DNA from 2 places in the Oceanobacillus sp. FSL K6-2867 genome. Region 1 is predicted to be linked to the other one. Evidence: riboswitches for the same ligand, from Rfam matches in the RefSeq annotation. Region 1 holds a riboswitch; the other holds the start of a gene.
The links. A riboswitch is a leader RNA that binds a small molecule or an ion and turns the genes downstream of it on or off. The one in region 1 is predicted to bind glycine.
Positions count from the first base shown of each region.

Region 2: another riboswitch for glycine. It lies ahead of gcvT (glycine cleavage system aminomethyltransferase GcvT); the one in region 1 lies ahead of NSQ77_RS02585 (amino acid permease).

Region 1 is NZ_CP150144.1:560,921-568,539, forward strand. Features, by position in the region: gene NSQ77_RS02570 (dihydrodipicolinate synthase family protein) at 294-1,091, opposite strand; gene NSQ77_RS02575 (cupin domain-containing protein) at 1,296-1,838, opposite strand; gene NSQ77_RS02580 (LysR family transcriptional regulator) at 2,222-3,142, shown strand; gene NSQ77_RS02585 (amino acid permease) at 3,410-4,813, opposite strand; glycine riboswitch at 5,032-5,133, opposite strand; gene NSQ77_RS02590 (putative immunity protein) at 5,437-6,063, opposite strand; gene NSQ77_RS02595 (hypothetical protein) at 6,149-6,970, opposite strand; gene NSQ77_RS02600 (hypothetical protein) at 7,160-7,615, shown strand.
Region 2 is NZ_CP150144.1:4,371,033-4,378,651, reverse strand. Features, by position in the region: gene comGA (competence type IV pilus ATPase ComGA) at 1-629, opposite strand, end outside; gene NSQ77_RS21305 (YqzE family protein) at 777-962, shown strand; gene NSQ77_RS21300 (YqhG family protein) at 984-1,763, opposite strand; gene NSQ77_RS21295 (SNF2-related protein) at 1,750-3,411, opposite strand; glycine riboswitch at 3,564-3,651, shown strand; gene gcvT (glycine cleavage system aminomethyltransferase GcvT) at 3,831-4,946, shown strand; gene gcvPA (aminomethyl-transferring glycine dehydrogenase subunit GcvPA) at 4,958-6,307, shown strand; gene gcvPB (aminomethyl-transferring glycine dehydrogenase subunit GcvPB) at 6,300-7,619, shown strand, end outside.

The sequences.
Region 1 (7,619 bases):
GCAGTTTATGGGAGAGTATATCAATTATACGACAGCGAGGGTTTCATACATGTATCCATATAGAAACTTCCATCTCAACTTTGGTTATGACCTTATCTATATTTTATCAAGCTTATAGTACAGCTAGGGCATCAAAGATTTGTCTAATAAAGAAAAAAATTACTGACTAATTATAAAAAAGACAAATAAAATCTTCAAACCAATAAATTCAGCCTAAAACCATAAGCTTAAACAGCCAATTTGCGGACTAGTTTACACTTACAATTAAACATTATTACTCGGTATATTAAATACTAATTAATTGGTGATCGACAAGGTCCTGCTTTTATACCGAGTGAATTATAATGACTTTTTATATTCATCACAGTTTGATAATGTGTAACTTCATCAATTAGTTGGTTTGTTTTATGAACATCTACTGGTTTTTTCATTAATAGATCATTTAATATTTGCTTGATTTCTTTAGGATAGACATTTCCTACCATACTGGAAAGCCCATTACAGCCGCCGAGGATTTTTTCTATAAGATCAACATCTCCTCCAGCAAACATAATGAAACCATCAGGTAATTTTGTATTTTTATGACGCCTTACATTGTATTCTTCTTTAAGTCCAATCAAGTTCGCATGTTGTTGACTGATAAGCTCTTTAAGAGATTCTGCACTTAAATTAAAACCGGTTCGGCCAGGGTTATTATAGAGCACAACTTTCTTGGTGGTATGCCCTAATAATTCATTAACATAAGCAATCGCTTGTTGTTGTGTTGGTTGAATATAGAGCGGGAACTGCAGTAAAATTGCATCAAAAACCGAATCCTCAAGTGCCTGAACAAGTCTAAGAGCATCATTCGTTCTCGTAGCTGCAACACCAAACATAAGCTCTATACCTTCAAAATTTTGCTGGTTAAAGTAATCAATGATCTGTAATCGTTCGTCAATACTCATTGAGTTTTGTTCACCGGTACTGCCAGATATAAGCAGTGACTCTATACCATTATCTTTCATATGTTCAACAATAGGTGTAAAGCCTTCCAGATTTAAACTTTCATCATCATGAAACGGGGTTGGAATAGCAACGTTTAAAATTTTCATCAATTATATCCTCCAATTATTTACTCAATAACTCAATATTGAACTACTTAAGAGATTGAAAAATTACCATCATACAGTGCAATTATTTTACAATTTTATATTTCGGACCTACTATATGGAAATGGTGCGAGACTCAGCCCCAGGTGCACACGAATCCGTACAATCTTATGTCAGGTATGTGTAATAGATTACAGCAGAAACTCTTTACTTTTTATCTTTTTCTGCTTTCTGTTTTATTAAATGCTTAGCTGGACTGTCAATTGGATCTGCTAAAAACCATGTACCCATTGTAGTATGGACAGGAACATCCTGAAAGGTAAATAAAATAGCATCCTCTGTATCTGAGGTGTTGCAATGTTCATGTGCAGACCAAGGAGGTGCCAGGAATAAATCACCTTTTTCCCAATAAATCTTCTCACCGTCAACAATACTATAGCCTTCTCCCTGAAACACCAAATTAAGAGCTACATTCGTATGACGATGGCCTTCGTTATGCTCACCAGGTTTAAACATTTGTACAACAACATTCATTGTTGGTGAAGCTCCTAATGTACCATGCTGACTTTCTACATCCTTATGAGTGAGTGCAAGTGTTCCACGTCCAGCTTCAAGAAAATCTTCTGATACTGACTCTTCTAATAAAGGATAAATATCTTTCCATTTCCAGGAACACGCTCTAATCATAGGTTTCGTACTTTCTTGCAGGAATTTACTATAGTTGATGATATCTGTTCTTTTGTCGCTCATTTTGATAACCTCCTAAATTTTTATAAAGCTTTGTTGATCTCCAGTATATCTCCGCCAAGTCTAATAGCATCACCCCCTCTACGAATTGACTAATACCAAAATTCGCAATATGATTTTGACTATGAACATATATTGGCAGAGGTGAATCAGAAAGTAGTTAAAAGGCAATATACTTTATTAAATTTTCTGTATTAAATAATAGTTTAGATTCTTTAAAACCATAAATCAATTCAATTATTTATATAATAACGATAGGTTAAAACTATGATATAATGCATACGATAGTAAATTGGCTTTTTATAGACTTCATATAGACAAAGACAGCAAATCCTTTTCCCATATAATGTTGAATATTTTATCAAAAAAATCTGAGGGGGCTTCAAATGGAATTAAGACAACTTGAATATTTTCTTTCGGTGTGCCAAGAGCTTCACTTTACCAGGGCAGCGGAAAAGGTTGGAATTTCCCAACCATCTTTAAGCCAGCAAATTCGTTTATTAGAACACGAGATTGGAACACCTTTATTCGATCGAATTGGTAAAAAGACAGCACTTACAGAATCAGGAAAGTTGCTTCTTAAGTCTACTTGGAATATTTTTCACGAACTAGAACAAGCTCAAACCGCTATAAAGGAATTAAAAGGGATACAAAAAGGCAATATTTCGGTCGGAACATTGTTAACAGTAGAAAACTATCTTATTCCAGCGACATTACTTAACTTTCATCGCCTGTACCCTGCAATTAAAATATCCGTAATTGGATTACGTACGGCAACCATTTGGCAAAGCTTGTTAGAAAATAAGTTGGACTTAGGTATTGTTTTTCTAGGGATGAAAGATCAAAGTGATGAACTAGAAACAATTCCTTTATATATAGAAGAGATGGCCTTCGCGGTACCAAAGGGGCATCCACTTGAGGACAATGAAAGTCTATCATTAGAAGTTTTGCAGACAACACCATCCATATTACTTCCTGAAGATTACTATGTAAGGAAACTTATCAACAAAGCTTGTCATAATTTAGGATTTCTACCTAAACCAGTCTTTGAAATAACAACTATGGAATCATTAATTAACATGGTAGGAGAAGGTATAGGGGTAACGATATTGCCTAAACCCTACTTGGAAAACTTAAACAATAACAAGGTAAAATGCATTCCGATTCTAAATTTTAATCTTGCTCAGCAAGTGGGGGTTATCTATAGAAGGGATAAATACATGAGTGCTGCTGCACGTGTATTTATTGAGCAGTTAAAAGTTACTGTAGCAAATTTAAATTATGGGATCGATAAAGATATTGATTAACACTGTTGCTGAGTATCTCATACCATTCACCCCAGCTGCTCCTTTATTTCTGACTACTTGAAAATAAACTTGATTTAAGTTGTTCTTAATAGGTTTCTATCAAACAAGTTGCAGAGCGCACACAAAAAAACCGCTACAATTTTACTGTAGCGGGGTTTCATATTATCCTAATAGTATTATTGATTTATTTCTTCAATTATAACCCATTTGAAACGTTAATCATAAAACTGCGATTAAATGATGAACCACGGCTTCACAAATAGATTATTATCCCCTCTTAACCTCATCCTCGATTAATTCTTCCTCGATTTGTTTATCTTTATGAGTCATAATTTTTTTGCGTGCCTTGTAAATCACAATTAGAGCAATAAACCAAACGGGAGTTATCATTAAAGAAACACGTGTATCTTCCGCAATTGCAAGCACAACAAGAACGAATGTCAGGAAAGCAAGGATTAAGTAATTTGCAAATGGATAAAACGGCATCTTAAATTTGTTCACTTTTGCGAGATCAGGTCTTGTTTTACGGTATTTTAAATGACTGATGACCGTAATCCCCCAAATAAATATAAAACATACTGTAGAAATACTTGTAACGAGTGTAAATACTCCTTCTGGCATTATATAGTTTAATGCGACAGAAATTAAAACAACTGCAGCCGAAAAGAATAATGCATTGGAAGGAACCTTCCGTTTATCAAGCTTGGCAAACTTTTCGGGTGCGTTTTTCTCTTTGGCGAGTGAATATACCATCCGGCTTGTACTGAAGATAGCACTATTACATGCTGAAGCAGCAGAAGTTAGAACGACAAAATTGATAATGCCAGCAGCTCCCACAATACCAACTACCGTAAAGACTTGGACAAATGGGCTCTCAGTTGGGTTGATAGCCGTCCACGGATACACACTCATAATGACAAGAAGTGCACCAATATAGAAAATAATAATTCGAATAGGAATATTATTAATCGCTTTAGGTATAACTTTCTCTGGGTTTTCTGTTTCACCAGCTGTAAGTCCTACAAGTTCGATACCAACAAACGCAAATACGACCATCTGAAACGAAAGGATGAAACCATTTACACCATTTGGAAACATGCCACCGTGGCTCCATAGATTCGTGAAACTGGCTCCACCTGAATCCGTAGAAAAACCACTAATAATCATAACAATACCAGTTACAATTAAGGCTAAAATTGCGAGGACTTTAATTAATGCAAACCAGAATTCCATTTCTCCAAACAGTTTTACGGTGGCCAAGTTCATACATAATAAAATAACAAGTGCAATTAATCCTGGCATCCATTGTGGTATAGTTGGAAACCAATACTGAGTATAGAGACCAACTGCTGTTAAATCAGCCATTGCAATAGAAATCCAACAAAACCAATATGTCCAGCCAGTTAAAAATGCTGCCATTTCACCTAAATAGTCTCTAACAAAGTCAACAAACGAGTGATAGTTTAAATTACTTAGCAGCAATTCTCCAAGTGCACGCATGATTAAAAAGAGAACGACACCTGTGATCAAGTATGCGAATAATATGGATGGTCCTGCTAAATGTATTGATTTTCCCGCACCTAGAAATAGTCCCGTACCAATTGCTCCACCAATAGCTATCAGTTGTACATGTCTGTTTTTTAAGCCCCTATCTAATTTTTGTTCTTGCATATAATTCCCTTCTCTCAACTTTTTTGTTAATTATTATTTAATTTAGTGGTCTTTTATAGAACATCATTTTAAATGATATAACTGAAAGATCCCCCATTTAAATAAAAAAGGATAGAGAAGGGCTATATTATTTCCATTCTCTGTCCTTTTACCTGAAAGTTTATCCTTCTATAATAGAGGGTCCCCTTTGGTGGCATAAATTGCACTCTCCAGAGTAGCGTCCTGTATTGGTGCTTTTACCTGAGAGATTAATTCCAATGGTTTTTTTGGAACTTGCTCCTTCGGTGGCGATATGCTTCGCTCTCTCCCAATACAATCATCCGCAAATCATGTTGTTGTATAATATATTTAATTGTAGTAACAATAGAAATTTTATTATAACATATTATTGGAATAATCCAAGGAATTTCATTAAACTTAAAATCAAAATAAAGCGATTATATTATGTGTTGAAACACAGGTGGGAATATTTAAAACTCAGTTTGTTGGTTCCTCTCGGCCATAAATCGATCAAAACAACAGCTGATACTTACTTCCAAAAAATAGAAAAGGGCGATCAAATTTAATGATCACCTTGTTTAACTATCACACTCGATAATGGCATAAGGAAATATTGCTCACTATTACTTTGACTTACTTTTTTTACTTAGCAGGTATTCCTTATTAGGCTTAGTGTCATCTAACAAAAAATTTGCCCATTCAAGTTCAAGCTTATCAGTATTTTCTTGCCAGTATTGCAATTGTTTGTAATAGTAATCTATCTTTTTACTTACTGGTTCTTTAAAATCATCTGCTTTTCGAACAATTGCCGTCAATTCATAGATAGGCAGCCCCAAAGCATGAGTTTCTACATGAACAGTAGCACCAGCATGACCAATTGCTTGGCATAAAGCACCGTACTCATTGTCATTAATTTCCTTTGCAACTGCATGCGAACCTAAAATAGCTTGTTTTGCCATGGGCATTTTAATTTTGCCTCTTGCCCATGCCTCACAAAGTTCTAAACAGGTTCTGGGTCTCTGTTCGCTGGGATACTTTGTCTCAAATTGTGTCAAAGGTAGTTTTGCACAATCCAATGGCCACATTACAAGAGTTCGATGGCTTTGTAATTGAATTAATTTTATCAAGTCTTGTAAGCAATGACTGTCACGTGAAAACAACAATTTATTTTTTTTCTTTAACTTGAGTTCTACATCGGAAAAAATTTCTACCCCTCCTATATCTTCTTCAACAATCCTGCCACTTAACATAATAAACAAGGAACAAACACCGCAGCTCCTTTTTTAATTAAAGCGCTGGTTGACAAAAAAATCAGTTTCGATTTTATGTTTGAGATTATTCCAAAATAAATACATTAAAGAGTTTCCAATGTTTTTCTTCGTCCATACTGCCTTGTTGAAAAATTGTTCCTCTAACTGTAATCGGATCTCCACGCTCGAATCTTTTTTGCTCCGATGCAGTCATTACATATACATTCTCAGCTTCCACTATATAAGGCAGCATTTGCGTATGCTCCGATTGGATACTTTCCCAATTTTCATTGTTATAATTTTCATCTCCATAAATAACTAATTCCGGACTGCTTTTTACGACCACACCTTCCAAAGCAAATTGCTCGCCATACAGAAAACGATTGAAAGTATCCCTTTGAGTATCCTCATCAAAAGAATAAAATTTATCGCTAAAATCCTGAAGATTTGTTAACTCGTCATTTCTCATAGATTCAACAAAATTCTGTTGCTCAGCGGATAAATAGTATCCTTTATGTAAACCCTCGATAGGTTCTCTTGCATCGAGAACTTCTTGTACGCCTTCGATTTCAGAACTAAACCCTAAAACAAATACACCTATATTCTCTTTTGAAACTGCAAAGGGAATCCCTTCAAACTGAATTGTGTCCTCCTTTTCTTCAAATTCAAAAATTATAATATCTCCAATACTAGTTGCTTGTGTTATTCCTTCATAATCATCGGTATGATTTTTTGTTACATCTTCTCGTTCTCCATCTAAAAGATTCGATTCTTCTAACCATTGATATACATTTTCTAAACTATATTCTTTAGAATTTTGTTGTTCCGTTGAACTGTTTTTTTCTGTACTACACGCTCCCATTAAAGGGATAATAACTACGCATATGACTAATATTCTAAATTTCACATTTATCCTCCTAAGAATATTTAGGATCTTTACATTGAGATATCTTCTCATACAAAGTAGTAGATGGTCAATTTAAGTTTAACTTGCTGAACTAACGCACCAGTTAGCACAATAAGCTTAACGAACAATATTCCAATGAATATAATTCCAAGTTATTTACAAACTAATAAAAAAAGTGAGGTGAAAAAGATGAAATTTATTAGGGTATTTATTCTCACCACTATTTTATCATTTCTTTTATTTCCCATCAGTGGAATGGCATCAACACTTGAGAAATTACCATCATCAGAAAAATCAAATGAATGGGAAATAGTTATTGATAAACCTAAAAATAATGAAGTCAAACCAAAACCTGGTGTCTACAATATATATAGTATGGCTATTAAGTATATTGGTAATGAAGGCATTAAAATTGAAAGAGTGGAAATGTATAGAAATGACCCAAGTTCTTCGTATGATTTTGAATTACTTACTGCTTCTGGTGATGATTTAGGGGTATTAGAAAAGAATAGCGATCACCCAGTAATTAGCCATCAGAATTTTCCAATCTCTACTGAGGCAGCGAAATTGAAAGTTATTGTTACTTGGAAAAAAGAAGGCAAAGAATCCCGTAAGTACAAAGAAGAATTTATTTTTAAACAATAAAGAG
Region 2 (7,619 bases), 590 kb from region 1:
ATATCCGGGTCATGCCTTAACGCAGCTTTTAAACCTGTTTGATACGTAATGCCAGCTTTTTCATTTACTTGCACTTGTAAGATATTATCCATGTTTTTTTCAATAGGATCCTCCAATGTAATGGTTTGGTACGACTTTTCCTTTAAGATGGATTCCAGCAAAGCATATAACGCTGTCGTCTTACCACTCCCGGTTGGACCAGTCAGCAGGATAATACCGGCACGATTCGACATCCATTCCTTTATTTTATTTAGTTGGCTTTTAAAAAGAAAAAGTTGATCCAGTGTAAGTTTTGTTTCTTGCGGGAGGATTCTGATTGCCAAACTTTCTGTTTGATGGAGAGGAAGCGTTGATAAACGTAAGGAAAATAAATTCGTTGCAGTTTTATGCTGGATAGTTCCATTTTGAGGTTTTCTTGATTCACCAATATCCATTCCGGCAATGAATTTGTAGTAGGTGAGCAGCTGTTCATATTGTTTTAGCTGAATGAGGTTATGCTTGACTCTTTTTCCTTGGATACGGAAGTAAATATTCGTATTATTGTTAAATGGATAAAAGTGAATGTCTGAAGCGTTCTCTTTAATTGCAGCATTGAGCAGATTATTCGAAAAAGTTGCAGTGGGATTCAATTCAGTTCACCTCCTTTTACTTCGCAACAAATTACTATATTCGACGCAATTTGATAAAACCCTTCTTTTTTTTAAAAAAATATTGTATATATTTTTTTGATCTGCAAAAAATAAGTGTAAGACCTAGAATAGAGGTGGTTGGTAGCAATGTCAGGAAATGATTATCTGAAATTTATGACTGAACAAGTCGTTTCGTATTTAGACTTACCATCCGAGGAAAGAAGGAAAAGAAAAGAAGCACATAAACAGCAGCATTCCTTTTACACGACAAGATGGTTTGGTATGCTTCCATTTACTTTAAAAATAATGTTCCATAAGGAGAATAGCAGATAACTTAACCTGCTATTCTTTATTTTATAGCGCTTGCTGTTGCAAATACACGATGCCTCCATTAATTATGTTCATTGTTATTTTCGGCTGATAACGTTTCATTAATTCATCCTGTTCCTTTTTCATTTGCTCATTGTCTGTGTTGTCTTGATAAAAATGTTTTAGTGTTTGAATTTCTTCTTGCAACCGTTCTGCTGATTTCTCAGCCCACGTATGTTCCTGTTCTTCAATATAGTTTGACAAAACTGCCTCTAAACGCAGATAACCACTTTTAATTTTGATTATGGGAGAGAGGGTAAAGCAATAATCGGAAATCGTTGTTTGCAGTGAAAACTTCGACAACAGATTCATCATATCTAACTTCATCATCCCGTTAACCAAATGCAAACCAATTGAAATGATTTCATCCTTTTTATGCTGGCCTTGATAGCTGATTTTAAAATTAACGACTAACCACGGATGTAAAGGTGTTTTTTCTGTCACATCCATAGATTGAAAAAGCTTCGTAAATTTTTCTTTTTCCTTTAAATGATTCATAATTTGCTGCAGCCGAGGACTGCCAAAGTGAATCCATTCTCCTTGTGTATCACGTTTTTTCGGATTAGTTATCAACGTAAGCTGCATAGGATCTCCAGTACGGCCTATTTTTTTAATATAGTGCCAGTAAAATGGACGATTCATTAGCTCGCGATCCATTTGTTCATTTAACTGGACTTGTAATACGCCATCTTGATTTGAGATAATGTCGCAATCTTTTGCGGAAAAGTAATCTGTTAAAAATTCATTTAAATTAGTAATTGCCATAAAGTCTCTCCTCCGTTTCTGCTGTTGATTTTGATCCCTGAATAACGGACGAAAGGTTATTCAATTTTATTCGTACCTCACCGGCTGAGGTGGACTCATTATAGATGGATTCCACTTCTGATTCGATACTTGAGATGTTCAGTTCAGCTAAAATATCATCCAGATTTCCGATTACTTTTTCAAATAGGTTAATTTTCTCGTATAATAATGTCAGAATGTGTTCTTCAATCGTGTTTCGAATAACAAGATTATAGATATGCACATCCTTTTCTTGTCCAAAACGGTGTATTCGTCCAATTCGTTGTTCAAGTCGCATTGGATTCCATGGAAGATCGTAATTAATCAGATGGCTGCAAAACTGAAGGTTAATACCTTCTCCACCTGCCTCAGTAGCTATCAAAACCTGGGCATGGTCCTTAAATAGTTGTTTCATCCAGTCTTTTTTTCCGCGTTTAAATCCGCCGCGGAAAGGTACGGAAGAAATGCCATGCTGCTGTAAATACCATTGTAAATAAAATTGAGTTGCTCGATATTCGGTAAAAATAATGACTTTTTCATCACCTATTGATTTAATTAGCTCTACAACTTTTTCGGCTTTTACGTGGTGTGGAAGCTCCTCGATTTTGTTAAGCAGTGGTTTTAAGATGGCAGCATTATTTTCCTTTTCACTAATTTTTGATAATGACATATAACATGCTTCTCTTGATGAGCATATTTCACGCAAGTACGTAATTTTCGAAAACGTTGAAAATGCAATTGGTGTATTGACAAGATCATCATAAAGTTCACGAGCTTTTTCTGGAAAGTCAATCCATAATGTTTCAATCTTACGTTTTGATTCGGTAAGCTTCGTTGCTTTTCTCGTATTTCGAATCATTACTTTTTGGATCAACTGCTTTAAATAAGGATCCTGTTCTAACTTGCTTCGATCTTTACCATATCTTTCGATGAAGGAATCATAATTTCCTAGATGACCAGGACGAAGAATGGTAATAAGATTAAAAATCTCAATTAACCGATTCTGTACTGGCGTAGCTGTTAAAAGCAGGCAATATTTCTTCTTGATTGCTCGTACAAATTGATAGTTTTTCGTTTTATGATTTTTAAGCTTATGAGCCTCATCAACAAGAATAAAGTCATACTCCGTATTAATTATCTCTTCCTGGTTTGCAGAACGCTTTGCTGTATCAAGTGAGGAAATAATTATCGGATTGTCTTTCCAACTATAATTCTTCCGATGGGCAACAGCTGGAATATAAAATTTTTCATTCAATTCCCTGACCCATTGGTTAACGAGAGATGCGGGAACAAGAATAAGTGCATTTTTTACCAAGCCTCGAATCATATATTCTTTTAAAATGAGTCCAGCCTCAATGGTTTTTCCTAAACCAACTTCATCTGCTAAGATTGCTCGACCATGCATCTCTTCTACCGCTTGTTCAGCAACAGCGATTTGATGATCTAAAAAGTCAACATGCGGAAGATATTCAAGCGCACGTAACCCGCTGAAGGAAGGGGAGCTTGTTGTTAACTCAGCTTGAAATGCCATCGAAAAGAGTTCCCAACTAGAGAATGGGCCATCCTTATTGATTATTGTTTCTAAATCATTAATAAAGGCTGAATCTTTTTGTAGTTCAATAGAATCCATATGTTAATCACACATCCTGTTATTAAAATTTGGATTTCACTATAATTTTGCTTTTTGATATGTTATAATTCAAAGTGAAATAGAATTCCTTGCAGTGCAACCTCTTAGATACTGATACATAGTATAACCAAATATAAATTTTTCATTAGCGGATGATTACAAGGGGAGAGCTTACAGTATGTAACGCCGAAGGAGCAAGTTAAGAGCGAATCTCTCAGGCAAAAAGACTCTTGTAGGACGCAACTCTGGAGAGTGTTTACTGAGCTTAGTAAACCACCCACGAAGCAAATATTTATACAACCTTTTAAGTGTTTGTATAAGTATGCAACTTTCTGGTTTAAGGACAGAGATTTCTTCGGTTAGGAAGGAATCTCTATTTTTGTGCACTTTTTCAACAACTATTAGGAGGAGTGGATGGTATGAGCGAGTTGAAAAGAACACCTGTTTTTTCAGAATATGAAAAATACGGGGCGAAAACAATTGATTTTGGAGGCTGGGATTTACCAGTCCAATTTACCGGTATTAAACAGGAACATGAAGCAACTAGAACAAAAGCAGGTTTATTTGATGTGTCTCATATGGGGGAAATAGCTGTAAAAGGCCCAAAGAGCTTGGAATTTCTGCAATATGTTATGACAAATGATGTATCCAAACTAGTTCCAAACCGGGCGCAATATACGATTATGTGTTATGAAAACGGTGGAACAGTCGATGATTTAATTATTTATATGCTAGCAGAAAACGACTATTTATTGGTAGTGAATGCGGCGAATACAGAAAAAGATTACGAATGGCTGATTGAGCATAATACATATTCTGATGAGGAGTTAACGATTAATAATACCTCTGATGAATATGTGCAGTTTGCATTACAGGGCCCGTATTCAGAGGAAATATTACAACAGCTTACAGATACGAATCTATCGGAAATTAAATTTTTCAGATTTAATGCGAATGTATCGCTTGAAAGTTCAGAACATACTGCAATTGTTTCGCGTACAGGCTATACTGGTGAAGATGGATTTGAAATCTATATCCATAAATCTGAAGGTCCTGCTCTGTGGAATCGACTGCTTGAGTCAGGTAAAGACAAAGGGATTGAGCCAATTGGACTTGGCGCCCGTGACACACTTCGTTTTGAAGCTGGACTTCCATTATATGGACAGGAATTATCAAAGGATATCAGCCCAATTGAAGCAGGGCTTTCATTTGCTGTAAAAGTAGGTAAAGAAGCAGATTTTATAGGGAAGCCTGTACTGAAAGAGCAAGCAGAAAATGGAACGACAAGAAAGTTAGTAGGAATTGAAATGGTCGATAAAGGCATTCCGCGCCATGGATATACGATATTGAAGGATGAAGAAGCTGTTGGGTTTGTAACATCTGGTACACAATCCCCAACATTAAACAAAAATATCGGTATGGCACTTATCGATTCCAAACTTGCAATTGAAGGTACAGAGTTAGAAATCCAAGTTCGAAAGCGCAAACTAAAAGCAATTATTGTAAAGACACCATTTTATAAACGAGAAAAATAGGGGGCAGCATAATGGAATTTCGTTATTTACCTATGACCGAAACCGATAAAAAAGAAATGTTAGATAAAATCGGTGTATCATCCACAGAAGAACTATTTTCTGATATTCCGAAAGAAGTTAGATTGGACAAGGAATTAAACCTTAAAAAGCCAGTAAGTGAATATGAGTTGAAAAAAGAGCTAACAGAAATGGCAAGCAAAAATGCAAATTTAACAGAATATCGTTCATTTTTAGGAGCTGGCGTTTATGATCACTTTATTCCATCGGTAGTTGATCATGTCATTTCCAGACAAGAATTTTATACAGCCTACACTCCTTATCAACCGGAAATCTCCCAAGGTGAATTACAAGCTATTTTTGAATTCCAGTCCATGGTTTCTGAATTAACTGGAATGCCTGTAGTAAATTCTTCTTTATATGATGGTGCAACTGCAGTGGTAGAATCTGTAAACTTAAGTGTAGAACATACAAAGAAGAAGAAGGTTCTTATTTCAGCTGCTGTTCATCCGGAGTACCGTCAACTTGTTGAGACGGCTGCAAACGGGAAAAAACTTGAAATCGTTGAGATACATTATAAAAATGGTCTTACTGATTTAGATCAATTAGAAAAAGAGCTTGATGAAGATACTGCTGCGGTTCTTGTTCAATATCCTAACTTTTTTGGTCAAATCGAGCCTCTTGAAAAAATTAATGAGCTAATTAAACAACAAAAGAAAACAATGTTTATTGTTTCAAGTAACCCACTTTCACTTGGATTTTTGACTCCTCCAGGGGAATTCGGGGCAGATATTGTTGTCGGAGATACACAAGTCTTTGGAATCCCTGCACAATTTGGTGGACCGCACTGTGGTTACTTTGCAACTACGAAGAAATTAATGCGTAAAGTACCTGGACGTTTAGTTGGTGAAACAACAGACAAAGATGGTAAACGCGGTTACGTTCTAACGCTGCAAACGAGAGAACAGCATATTAGACGTGAAAAAGCGACATCAAACATCACTTCAAACCAAGCATTAAACGCAGTAGCAAGCTCGGTTGCGATGAGTTCTCTTGGTAAACACGGTGTTAAAGAGATGGCTAAATTAAATATGCAAAAGGCAAGATATACAAAGCAAAAGTTAGAAGAGGCTAACCTGCCAGCCGTATTTAATGGGTCATTTTTCAATGAGTTTGTAATTAAACTTTCCAAACCAGTATCTGATGTAAATGATGATTTATTTGAAAAAGGATTTATCGGCGGGTTTGATCTTGGCAAAGCATATCCAGAGTTAGAAAATCACATGCTGATTGCAACAACTGAAATCCGCACAAAAGAAGAAATTGATGCTTTTGTAAAAGAAATGGGGGATATCAATGGCTAATGAAAACTTTCCTTTAATTTTTGAACGCAGTAAAGAAGGCAGATCAAGCTATAACCTGCCAGCACTTGATGTTCCGGAAGTTAAACTAGAAGAAGAGTTAGATGATATATATATTCGTAAGACGGATGCAGAACTTCCTGAAGTGGACGAATTAGAACTAATGCGTCATTATAACGGTTTATCTGAACGTAACTTCGGTGTTCAAACTGGGTTTTATCCATTAGGGTCCTGTACAATGAAATATAACCCAGTAATTAACGAAGATGTTATCAGACTTCCCGGATTTAGTCATATCCACCCATACCAAGATACGAAAACAGTTCAAGGTGCATTGGAATTGATGTTTGATTTACAGGTTCATCTGGAAGAAATCACAGGAATGCATGAAATTACATTGCAGCCTGCTGCTGGTTCCCAAGGTGAATGGACTGCTATCATGATGATTAAAGCATTCCACGAAGCAAATGGTGATTATCACCGCGATGAGATAATTGTCCCTGACTCAGCACATGGCACAAATCCTGCATCTGCGGCAGTAGCAGGATTTAAAACGGTTGAAGTTAAATCAAACGAAAAAGGATTAGTAGATGTTGAGGACTTAAAACGGCTTGTTAATGAAAACACTGCGGCTCTTATGTTAACAAACCCAAATACATTAGGATTATTTGAGACAGAAATTCTTGAAATGTCAGAAATAGTTCACAGCGTGGGTGGAAAAATGTACTATGACGGTGCAAACTTGAACGCTATTATGGGTTACACTCGACCAGGAGATATGGGCTTTGACGCGGTTCACTTGAACCTGCATAAAACATTTACTGGCCCACACGGTGGTGGAGGCCCAGGATCAGGTCCAATTGGAGTATCAGAGGAACTTGCTCCATACTTACCAAAACCCGTTGTTCGCAAAAACGATGGTGTATATGAACTTGACTATGATCGTCCACAATCCATTGGTATGGTGAAAGGTTACTATGGGAACTTTGGAATTAACGTGCGTGCATACACGTATATACGTACAATGGGTGCAGAAGGATTGAAGAAAGTTAGTGAATATGCAGTCCTTAATGCAAACTACATGATGCGCAGTCTTGAAAAAGAATATGAACTCCCATTTACACAACATTGCAAACATGAATTTGTGTTATCTGGAAGCAAACAGAAGAAACTTGGCGTGAGAACAATGGACATTGCAAAGCGTCTATTAGACTTAAAGTTCCATCCGCCAACTGTTTACTTCCCATTAATTGTGGAAGAAGCATTGATGATCGAGCCAACGGAAACAGAATCTAAAGAAACATTAGACACATTT